Regions from separate parts of the Dongia soli genome, predicted to be linked through region 1. Evidence: riboswitches for the same ligand, from Rfam matches in the RefSeq annotation. Region 1 holds a riboswitch; the other holds the start of a gene.
What was found. A riboswitch is a leader RNA that binds a small molecule or an ion and turns the genes downstream of it on or off. The one in region 1 is predicted to bind S-adenosylmethionine.
Positions count from the first base shown of each region.

Region 1 (5,784 bases):
CCGTCAGGTTGTCCATGCCGCGCAGCCATTTTTCGACATTCGTGCGCGCATTCCTTGACACGGTATCGGCCCGGGCCTTGACCCGCTTCATGTCGATCTTGACCGGACTCTCGATGGTGACCCCATAGTCGGCGCCGCGCCGGGCAAGGTGGGCGGCATAGGCGCTTGCGACCAGTGTCTTGGTCGGCATGCAGCCGGTATTGACGCAGGTTCCGCCGAACAGCTTGCGCTCGATGAGCGCCACCTTCATGCCGGCGGTGGTCAGCCGGCCGGCCAGGGATGGTCCCGCCTGTCCAGCCCCGATGACGATGGCGTCGAAGGATTGAGTCATGTCGTGGGTCCTCGATGAATGCCGCGCCGAGGATCGCGACGGCGCCCTCCATCACGGCGGTAAGCTGAAATTGTCCGACCAAAGCTGGTCGCACCGGGTTTACGGTCGGTGCCGCTCCTCATGAGGGCAGCGGCTTGCCGGCCTGTTCCTGCACAACGTATTCCGCGTACCAGTCCGCCCAATTCGCATCATGCTGGCCGGTCCGCTTCTCATGCTCGCCATGAGCGGCGGCGGCCCGTCGGAGCGCGGCGGCAAGCTCGGCCGGCGACGTGAATATCGTGTCATCCCCCTCGATGCGTCCGGGCAATCGCGCGGTGACCTCCTGAAGCAGCCAGCCATTGCCATCGGGATCGCGGAACGAGGCGAATGAGCGATAGCTGCGACGCTCGGGATTCGGACCGCCGACCCGAAGCCGGCCAAATAGATAAGGCTCGTCCGCGCCGTCATGCACGTCGCCGCCGTCATGGAACACCTCGCTGATTGCGACGCCGCGGCCAAGCAGGTCGTCACGGGCGGCCGCTATATCGGAGACGATCAGATACAGGCCCTGGGCCGAGCCCGGTGCCGCCGCGGTGACATTTTTGCCGAAGATGACCGAGCCGCCGGAGCCAGGCGGCGTGAACTGGATCACACGGAAACTGTCGCCGCCGGCGAAATCGGCATCGAGCCTCCAACCGAGGCTCGCATAGAACGCCTTCGCGCGGTCAACGTCAGAAACCGGGATGACAACGACTTCGAGTTTTGTGTCGAGCGTTCGCGCTCTGGTCCCGTTTGCAGTTTCTTCGCGCAGCGATGTACTGCTCATGTCGAACTCCTTAGGTTTGGAATGCCTTAAGAGTGACGGCGATCAGGCCGAAGCCGGAGCTTCGGTAAATCTACCATACAGGCCGTGGATTGGCTTGCTTCAAAAGCAGCCTTGCGAAGCCCTGGCCATCACGAATGCACGCCAGCTCCTCGGCCAGCCGCCGCAAAGTAGCGTTCTTCAGTTGCAACGATGGGCCCTCGGGTCAAGCCCGAGTGTGACAACCTGGCCGGATGTCGGCATTGTGCCAAGGGGAATGGTTGTGCTTCCGGTCATTGCACACGGATCATGCACACTTGCTGTCACCCACGGACTTGATGCGAGGGTCCACGGCAGAGGCCGCTACGCCGTCACGTGAGGCGGGCAACCTTGTTGCCGCCAAGGTCGTGCAATGAGCGTCGTCGACAGGCCGGCCTTCAGGCCGTCTGCTTAAGCGCCGCCTGGCCGATTTCAGCGATATCGAAAGGTGTCGTCTGGTAGATCTCGTTGATCCAGTTGGCGATCAGGAGATGCGCATGCGACCGCCAGAGATTGCGCGGCGGCTGAGACGCATCGTCATTCGGGAAATAGTTGAGCGGCAGCTTGATCGGCACATTGGCCTTGAGATCGCGGAAATATTCGTCCGACAGCGAGGTCGAATCGTATTCAAGATGATCGAGGATATAGAGGCGCCGGTCCTTGGCATCCTCGATGATCGAGGCACCCTGCTCCTCGCAATAGGTCAGCAGGTTGAGGTCGCAACAGCCGGCGACATCCTCCACCGCGATCTTGGCCCAGCGCGAGACCGGCACGGCGAAATCGTCGGAGAAGCCGTTGAGATAGGCCGAGGACGGCTTCACGACCTTCTGGCGGAAGATGCCGAAGGCCTTCTCGCTGAGCTGATGTTTCGGCAGGCCGTGGAAATGATAGAGCGCGGCCATCGCCCCCCAGCAGACATTCACCGTCGAATGCACATGGGTGCGTGTCCAATCGAAGATATCCTGCAATTCGCGCCAATAGGTGACGTCCTCATAGGGGATCGTCTCGACCGGGGCGCCAGTGATGATGAATCCGTCGAACTTGCGGTGCCGCGCCGTCTCCCAGGACTGGTAGAAGGTGAGCAGGTGATCTTCCGCCGTATTCTTCGATTTGTGATTGCCGATGCGGATCAGCGACAGCTCGACCTGGAGCGGCGTCGCACCGAGCAGGCGCGCCATCTGCAGCTCGGTCTTGATCTTGTTCGGCATCAGATTGAGGAGCCCGATCTGCAGCGGGCGGATGTCCTGGCGGATCGCCACCGCCTCGGTCATGACGCGCACGCCCTCGTTCACCAGGGCGTTGAATGCAGGGAGCTTGTCAGGAATCTTGATCGGCATAACGGTCACCAAAAACGAAAAATATATCGCCTCTGGTCCGCACGCGGCCCTTTAGCGATTTTTTTAACGTGGCTGCAAGCCGGCCGGCCAAATCACCACGAACTGGCTCTTTCTATAGCGAATCCCATCCCCGCCGTCTAGGGGGCGGGCCCGCGGTTCTCCGGGGGCAGGCTTGCATCCGGCACTGGACTGGGCCCTCTAAAACCCGGCCTCCTAGCGGGGAGGCAGCAGGCAGCCTTACCCCAGCGGATCGAGAAAAGCCCGCAATCGGGCCAGATAGGCTTCCGGCTGTTCGACCGGAGCGAGGTGGGAGGCATCGGCGATTACAGCGACCTGGGCACCCGGCACCAGCTTGGCGAAATCGCGGCAGGCGGCGGGGGTCGCCTCGTCATATTCGCCGCAGATGAACAAGGTGGGCGCGGCGATATCGGGCAGGCGCGGCGTCACGTCGAACTGCCGCAGGCTGCCGGTCGAGGTGAATTCCGCCGGGCCCCACATGGTCTGATAGACATTCATATTGCCGTTATTCATCGTCGTGGTGACGATCTCCGGCCAGGGATCGAGGCGGCAGAGATGGCGGCGGTAGAAGAAATCGACCGCCGCCTGATAAGCGGGATCATCGAGTGCGGCCTCACCCAGCAGGAGCGAGGCATGCGGTTCCGGTAGCGCACGGCAATAGGCGGCATTGTCGGCAATCCAGCGATCGGTATTGATCAGCGGCCCGGCGAGGGTGACGCTTTTCAAGCCGGCGGGGCGCTGCGCGGCATATTCCGCCGCCAGGCTGCCGCCCCAGGAATTGCCGTAGAGATGCAACTCCGTCAGGCCGATATCCTCACGGATGGCGTCGATTTCCGAGAGATAGCGTTCCACTGTCCAGTTACGCGGATCCTTGGTGCGGTCGGAACGGCCGCAATCGAGCTGATCATAGAAGATGACCCGCCGCGTATCGGCCAAAGCGGTCAAGGGCAGCAGATAGTCATGCTGCATCCCCGGCCCGCCATGAAGCACCAGAAGCGGCGCCCGCCCCGGATGCGAATCGCCATTGCTGCGATACCAGACGCGCCCACCGGGCACATCGATCCAGCCGCTGGTTTGGGGGGCAGGATAAGCGGGTGCCGGATGATCAGTTGTCATTATGCTCGCCTCGTATCGCCTTGCCGGCGCGCAACGCATCCAATGCAGCGCGGTCGCGCAGAGCCTGTTCCTGTTGCTGGGCCAGGCGCGCTTCGAACAGGCGCTGGGCTTCCTCGTGAATGAGACCGTAGACTTCGAACCAGAGCTGGGCATCGGTCGCCGGGATGAGACGCCCCATCTGCCAGGAACTCGGCTCGCCCCGCCCTTCCAGCCAGCTTTCCAGAGTCTTCACCGAAACGCCGACAGCTGCGGCAAGAGCCTCGCGCTTCAGCTTGCCGACCGGTTCCAGGCGCTTGCGCAAGGCGACCGCCAGCCGCGCCCGATGGGCGTCGCGGCCCTGTATATCGGGATCGATGGCCGGGCTCACATTGCCGAAAACACCATCGTTCTGCCCCTCCAGCTTGCGCCGGGGCCCGCCTTCCGACGGTCGGCCGCCAGCGAAATGAGCGGGAAAGACCGAGGCGAGATAGATTCGGCAGACCCGCTTCGCTTCCGAGCGGTTGAAGGCTTTGGGATCGATCAGGCAGTCGAACCAAAGGCCGTCGATCATGGCATTCAGGCCGACGGCGATCTCCCGCCCCTCGATCTCCTGATAGCCGCCTTCGGCAATGATGCGGTTGCAGAGGGTTTCGGTCTGCTGCAGATAATCGCCTTCCAGCCGCGAGACCACTTCGTGGTAAGCGGAATTGCTGCGCGCCTCGGCCCAGAAGGCGTACCAGATCGAGACTTTTTCGAAATTGCAGACCGAGGGATGGAAGTCGGCCTCGATCATCGCATCGAGTCCCGCCGCCGGCGAGACTTTGCCCTTGTTGATCGCCGATTGCCACAGCGTGGAATATTCATCGGCGATCTGTTCCAAGGTCGCGACCAGCAATTGCTCCTTGGATTTAAAGTAGAAATTGACGATGCCGGGCGATAAACCCGCCTCGCTCGCCACCTGTGTCAGGGTCGCATTGGCATAGCCGAACCGGCCGATGGCGCGGATGGTCGCATCGATCAATTGCTTGCGGCGCACCTCTTTGGATGCTTCAGGCTTCGCCATTTTACCCCTCATAAGGCCCCTTTTGGCGTCGCGTAACCTATCAGGATTCGCAGGGTAAAACATTGAAGAATTTCGCTTTGCTGCGCTTGCGAAATTAAATGATCATTTAATGCAGTAGACAAATTCCGGCCGCTCACCTAGGATTTCTATATCGTTATTTAATATGGTTGCTTCCCCAGCGACAGCAACCGCGCAAATTTCGACGCAAACTAGGGATGACCTACGGGAGCTTTTCATTATGACTTCGATCAAAACCCAGAGACGCAACCTCGCCAAGTCGCAGGCGCACTATAAAGAAGCGCTGAAACATATGCCGCTCGGCGTCAGCTCGAACTTCCGCTATTGGGGCGACGAGCAGACCGTGTTCGTGAAGCACGGCAAGGGTGCCCGCCTCTGGGACATTGATGGCAACGAATATATCGATTACCGCCTGGGTTATGGCCCAGCGATCCTCGGCCATTGCCATCCGGATGTCGATGCCGCCGCGCGCGAAGCCCAGCCGGTCGGCACTGTCTATGCGCTGGGGACCGAGAAGGAAGTCACCGTCGCCAAGCTCATTAAGGAGATGATGCCGGCGGCCGAACTGGTGCGCTTCTCCAATTCCGGCACCGAAGCGGTGATGGCGGCGCTCCGCCTCGCCCGCGGTTATACCGGCAAGGACAATTACGTCACCTTCGAAGGCTCCTATCACGGCCTGTTCGACGCCACCATGTGGACGGCCGATCCCGACGACATGAAGGATCAGAGCAAGGATCCCAAGATCATCAGCTATGGCCAAGGCATTCCCCAGCTCGTCCGCCAGCTCTTCTGGCAGGTGCCCTATAACGACGCCAACCGCCTGGAAGAGGTGCTGAAGAAGAATCACGACACCATTGCGGCGGTGCTGATCGAGCCGATCCTCGGCAATTGCTGCGGCATCCCCTCGAAGCCGGAATTCATCAAGGCGGTGCGTGAGCTCTGCACGAAATACGGCGTCTTGATGATCGTCGATGAAGTGAAGACCGGCTTCCGCGTCGGCAAGGGCGGCGCCCAGGAGCTTTATGGCATTGAGGCCGATATCTTCACCGTCGCCAAGGCCGTTGCCAACGGCTATCCGATCTCGGCGATCGGCGGCAAGGAA
Region 1 covers NZ_JAXCLW010000012.1:58,460-64,243, reverse strand. Annotated here, with positions in the region: gene SMD27_RS22850 (FAD-containing oxidoreductase) at 1-331, opposite strand, end outside; gene SMD27_RS22845 (VOC family protein) at 450-1,136, opposite strand; gene SMD27_RS22840 (homoserine O-succinyltransferase) at 1,550-2,488, opposite strand; SAM riboswitch at 2,520-2,597, opposite strand; gene SMD27_RS22835 (proline iminopeptidase-family hydrolase) at 2,726-3,622, opposite strand; gene betI (transcriptional regulator BetI) at 3,612-4,664, opposite strand; gene SMD27_RS22825 (aspartate aminotransferase family protein) at 4,903-5,784, shown strand, end outside.

Region 2 (5,784 bases), on a different contig from region 1:
CGGCGATGGTCTCGTCCACCCGGCGGGCGGCGGCGACCAGGCCGTCCAGCCGGGTAATCGCCCGGTCGATAACCTGCACGGCATGTTGACCGCGCGGCTCATTCTCGGTCAGCCGTCGGAGCGGCTCGAGGGATTGGGCGATTGCCGCCAGCGGCGCCTTGAAGGCATGGGCATTCTCCTCCGCGGCATCCCGGATGCTGCGGGCCGAGGCGTGGAGGGTGGCGACCAGCCGATCGAACTCGCCAGCCACGGATGCCAGTTCGGGCACGGGCGAGGCTTCTGCGAAGGATCGGCCGACCGGCGTGCGGCCGCGGCGAATCTGCCGGGCGAGATCGGCAAAGCGCCGCAAGCTCAACCACATGGTGCCGCCGAGGATCAGGAACAGAACGGCGATCAGGCCATAAAACAAAGCGGCCAAACGGACAGCCGGCGTCTGGGCGAAAGGTTGTGTCAACGAGGCGCCGGCGAGATCGCTCTGGGCGTAAGCGGTGATGACGGCCCAGCAACCGAGATCGGTATAGAAGGGCGTGATCGAGGTGAGCAGCTCGATCTGACCCGATGGGGTGGTGAACTGGGTGGAAAGTGGCTGATTTCCCCCGCAGCTCTGTTCGACATGGGAGAGAACGCCGGTATCGGTAAGGCTCTGCTGCTCGGCCTTTAAATAGCCAGCATCGACATGCGGACTGGAGGCGACATAATAGAAGCTGTCGCCTTGGCCGGTCGGGCGCAGCAGCAATTTGATGCGCAATTCGCCGCGGCCCAGTTCATCGACCACCTTCGCGGCCTCGACCACAGCTTTGGGACCCAAAGACCGCAACCCGGTTTCCAGGCTTTGCGCGACCAGCCGGCCCTGGATCTGCAGATTTCGCAGCAGCAATTCCTGGCGTTCGCGATCCGCGTTTTCGAACCGGCCATAGAGGATCGCCGGCACAACCAGAAAGACAATGGCCAGCAGCAGAAGCTTTGCGGTGAGCGATCCCCCAAAAAGCCGCAAAACTCTATGCATTGCCCGACTTCCACCGATAGCCGTAACCGGGGTAATTCTCGATGGCGGTGAAACCGCTATCCGCTTCGGTGAATTTCTGTCGGATCCGTTTCACCAGGGCGCGAACATTGGCACGGTAGCCTTCCGGCCCGGCCCCGGCGATGAAATTTTCCCCCCGCATGGTGTCGTAGATTTCACGATAGCTAACATCGCGCCCGGATGTGGCCAGCAGTTCCACGGCCCGAAATTCGCCCAGGGTCAACTCGACGACTTTGTCGCGCCACGTAACGCGATGCTGTGCGCTGTCCAGGGTCAGGGCACCGATATTGGCTGGCGCTGCCGGGCTGGTCGAAGGATTGGCGGGCAGCGCGCCGAGGATCCGTTCAATGCGGTGACGCAAAATCGCGAAGCTGCGGGTCTTGCCGACGAAATCCGCAGCACCTTCGCGCAAGGCGGATTCTTCATAAAGCACGTCGTCGAGGGAAGTCAGGAACAAAGCCGGCGTGGCGATGCCCAAGTCTCGTAGTTCCTTCAGCAACTCGAAACCGGTCATGCCCGGCATCTTCCAGTCCAGGATAAATAGATCGGCCTCAATGACATTTTGCTTCAGGTGCTGAAGCAGGGCATCCGGTGCCGGAAAATCGCTGACCTCATATTCGGCTTCGCGCAGATTGCCGACCAGCAAGGGACGAAAAAGATCGTCATCATCGACAACGACAATGATTGGGGGCGCGGCTTTAGACATTGCGGAACTTGTCGTAACAAACCTGTATAGCGTTGTTGTCCGTCGATTCCGGTTTTATTTCATAGGTCAGGACCCGACGTTCACCCGTCTTAACGTCGTAGAATAGAAAAAGGTCCAAGGCACATCCCTCTTTCCGGTAAGACCAGACCGTGGTCGATCCCTCGTTCCGGGTGGTCGCGGGATCGCCCACCAGCGACCGGATGCCGGCCTCGTTCTGGCCGATCATGTCATTGGGCTGGCCGGCTGCCGGGGGCGGGGGTGCCTCTTCCGTCGGTTCAGGTGTTGCTGGTTCGCTCGGTGCCGCTGCTGCCGGATTGGACGTGGTCTGTTTTTTTGCTTTTGGCTTGGTCGCCTTGGTTCGGGTCGTCGAGGGGCTGGAAGCAGGTTTGCCCCGGGTGACGCTGGGCTCCCCGGCTTTCGACGCCTGTTGGGCCGGCATCGGCTCCACCGGCAGCCACGGAAAAACAGAACTGTCGCAACCGGCCAGCGACAAAAGCACGAGACTATGGCTCACCAGCCGGCAGCGACGAAGCCAGGCCGACCGCGCATCTGATCGGCTCAAGGGGCGGGATATCGAGGGTGGTGTCGGATCTTGCATGTCCGTATTCTTGCTTAACTACCGAGGAACGGCAATGGACGGCATTTTTAACCTTCTTGTGTAACCGAAATCCACAATTGCCTGATCCAGGACAACCTGAAGTGGATACCCACGGGAGATGCTGCACAATACTTTGCGCTTCACAAGGGGATATCGACGCATAGCGGCCGGGTCACGCAACGGTGATACAGCCGATCTTGCCGGCGCCTGTTGACAATCGTCCTGCTGCATGAATACTTCCCTCCGTTCGTGGTGATTTGAACCGGATTGCGGCCACGTTAAACAAGCAGCTAAAAGGTCAAGAGGCATATCACCTCGACCTGTCCGGTCGAGGTTTTTTTGTGCCCAGTTAGTGCCCGGGCGAATCGATGCCCGGCGGGAGAAGCGAGAATGACGGTCAAGCGAGACATCCAGCCAAATTGGCGCCCGGCAACCCGCCTGGTGCATGGCGGCCAGTTGCGGTCGCAATATAAAGAAACATCCGAAGCCATTTTCATGACGTCCGGCTATGTCTATGAAACCGCCGAGGAGGCCGAAGCGGCGTTCGACAACAGCCAGCCGCGTTTCGTCTATTCCCGTTTCGGGAATCCCACCGTCTCGATGTTCGAAGAGCGCATGGCGCTGCTCGAAGGTGCTGAAATGGCGCGGGCGACGGCCAGCGGGATGGCGGCGGTATTCGCTGCGCTGGCATGCCAAGTGAAGGCGGGTGACCGGGTGGTCGCCTCCGATGCGCTATTTGGTTCCTGTCAGTATATCGTCGGGGAAATCCTGCCCAAATGGGGCGTGGAGACAGCCTTTGTCGACGGGCGGGATCTCAATCAATGGCGCGATGCCCTCTCCAAGCCGACCAAGGCAGTGTTCCTCGAGACGCCGTCAAATCCCGGTCTGCGTCTGGTCGATGTGCCCGCGGTGGCCGAACTCGCCCATAAAGCCGGCGCCTGTGTGGTGGTCGACAATGTCTTCGCGACGCCACTGCTGCAGCAGCCGCTGAAGCAAGGCGCGGACGTCGTGGTCTATTCGGCGACCAAGCATATCGACGGCCAGGGCCGGTCGCTGGGTGGTGTCATCCTCGGCAGCCGCAAGTTCATCGAAGAAACCTTGCAGCCGTTCCTCCGCCATACCGGCCCATCGCTTTCGCCGATGAATGCCTGGATCCTGTTGAAGGGTCTGGAGACGCTGGAACTTCGGGTGCAAAAGCAAAGCGCCAATGCCCTCAAGATCGCGCAGAAGCTGCAGGGACACAGCAAGCTGAAGCAGGTTCATTATCCTACGCTGGACAGCCATCCCCAGGCGGAATTGGCACGCCGGCAGATGGCGGCGGGCGGTACGATGGTCGGTTTCGACTTGGCCGGCGGCAAGGCGTCCGCCTTCCGTTTCCTGAATGCGCTGAAGCTGGTGCTGATCTCCAACAATCTCGGTGATTCGAAGTCTCTGGCGACCCATCCGGCGACCACCACGCATCAGCGGCTGACGGTGGAGCAACGGGCGAAGCAGGGTATCGACGAGGGCATGATCCGTCTTTCGATCGGACTTGAGGATGTCGATGATCTGCTCGATGATCTGCTCGAGGCGCTGAAGGCCGCTTAACGCGAAGCTGCGCAAGCAGCAGGCTATAATGTCGGCTGGCGCCTGGTACCGGAAAGGGAAGGTAGATGGCGCCGGCCGATAGGGATCACGCCGATAAAATTCTCGAAGGCGGTTGTCTCTGTGGTGCCATTCGCTATCGCCTCACACCTGACCACGCGACCACCGATTATTGTCACTGCGATATGTGCCGCCGCTGGAGCGGCGCGCCGGTCTCGGCTTGGGCCCAGGTGCCGGTCGATCAGTTTGAGATCACCAAGGGCCGCGCCGCCACCTTCAAGTCATCCGGCATAGCCTCTAGGCATTTTTGCCGAGACTGCGGTACACCGATTTATATGACCGATGACGAGCAGCGCTCTGTCGGCGTGATGTTGGGTACTCTGGACGATGCGAATGCTCTGGCGCCAAGTAGTCATGGCTGGGCATCGAAGCAAGTTTCTTGGCTCGCTTTGTCCATCACCTGCCGCGCTGGCCGGAAGATCCGCCTTACGACGCCGACTGACCGCCGGATAAGAGCCGGATGTCGTTTCCGCGTTATTCAGGCAGCCGCGCTGTCTTGCCGTCACCTTTCTTCCCCCGCTATATTGCGGTGCAGCATGAGGATGGGGAGAACAGACATGAAGAAACCGGCCGACGAACGGGCAAAAAACCAGAGATCCAAGCGGGATCAGCCCTGGCTATTCCGGACCTATTCCGGTCATTCCTCAGCGCGGGCCTCTAACCAGCTCTATCGCACCAACCTCATGCGCGGCCAGACTGGTCTCAGCGTTGCCTTCGATTTGCCGACTCAGACCGGCTATGACGCCGATCATCCCTTGGCCAAAGGCGAGGTGGGCAAGGTCGGCGTGCCGGTCAGCCATCTCGGCGACATGCTGGCGCTGATGGATGGCTTGCCGCTCGATCAGATGAATACATCGATGACGATCAATGCCACGGCGCCCTGGCTGCTTGCGCTTTATGTGGCAGCGGCCGAGCGCCAGGGTGTTTCGCGCTCGGTGCTGCAAGGCACGGTGCAGAATGACATCATCAAGGAGTACCTGTCGCGGGGCACCTATATCTTCCCGCCGCAGCCGAGCCTGAAGCTGATCACCGATGTTATCAGCTTCACCTATCGCGAAATTCCGAAATGGAATCCCACCAATGTCTGTTCCTATCACCTGCAGGAGGCGGGCGCGACGCCGGAGCAGGAATTGGCCTTCGCGCTGGCAACGGCAATAGCTGTCCTGGATCATGTCCGCGACAGCGGCCAGGTGCCGGCGGAAGATTTCCCCCAAGTCGTCGGCCGCATCAGTTTCTTCGTGAATGCCGGTCTGCGCTTCATCACTGAGATGTGCAAGATGCGCGCTTTCGGCGAATTGTGGGATGAGATCTGCCGAGATCGCTATGGTGTCGAGGACACCAAGCTGCGCCGCTTCCGCTACGGCGTTCAGGTCAATAGCCTTGGCCTGACGGAACCGCAGCCGGAGAATAACGTCTACCGCATTCTGCTGGAAATGCTGGCGGTGACTTTGTCGAAGGATGCGCGCGCCCGAGCGGTGCAATTGCCGGCCTGGAACGAGGCGTTGGGCCTGCCGCGCCCCTGGGACCAGCAATGGTCCTTGCGTCTGCAGCAGATCGTCGCCTTCGAAACGGATCTGCTGGAATATGGCGACATCTTCGACGGATCGCATGCGGTCAAAGCGAAGGTCGATGAATTGAAGGAAGCGGCGCGCGAGGAATTGTCGCGCATCGAGGCGATGGGTGGCGCAGTCGCAGCGGTGGAAGCCAGCTATATGAAACAAAAGCTGGTCGAATCGAATGCGCGTCGTCTGGCTGCCATTGAAAGTGGCGATCAGGTTGTGGTGGGCGTCAACAAATTCACCGAAAGCGCAC
Region 2 covers NZ_JAXCLW010000001.1:11,805-17,588, reverse strand. Annotated here, with positions in the region: gene SMD27_RS00100 (sensor histidine kinase) at 1-1,006, opposite strand, end outside; gene SMD27_RS00095 (response regulator transcription factor) at 999-1,730, opposite strand; gene SMD27_RS00090 (hypothetical protein) at 1,723-2,292, opposite strand; SAM riboswitch at 2,568-2,642, shown strand; gene metZ (O-succinylhomoserine sulfhydrylase) at 2,719-3,915, shown strand; partial or broken gene SMD27_RS00080 (GFA family protein) at 3,981-4,328, shown strand; gene SMD27_RS00075 (protein meaA) at 4,530-5,784, shown strand, end outside.
Region 2: another riboswitch for S-adenosylmethionine. It lies ahead of metZ (O-succinylhomoserine sulfhydrylase); the one in region 1 lies ahead of SMD27_RS22840 (homoserine O-succinyltransferase).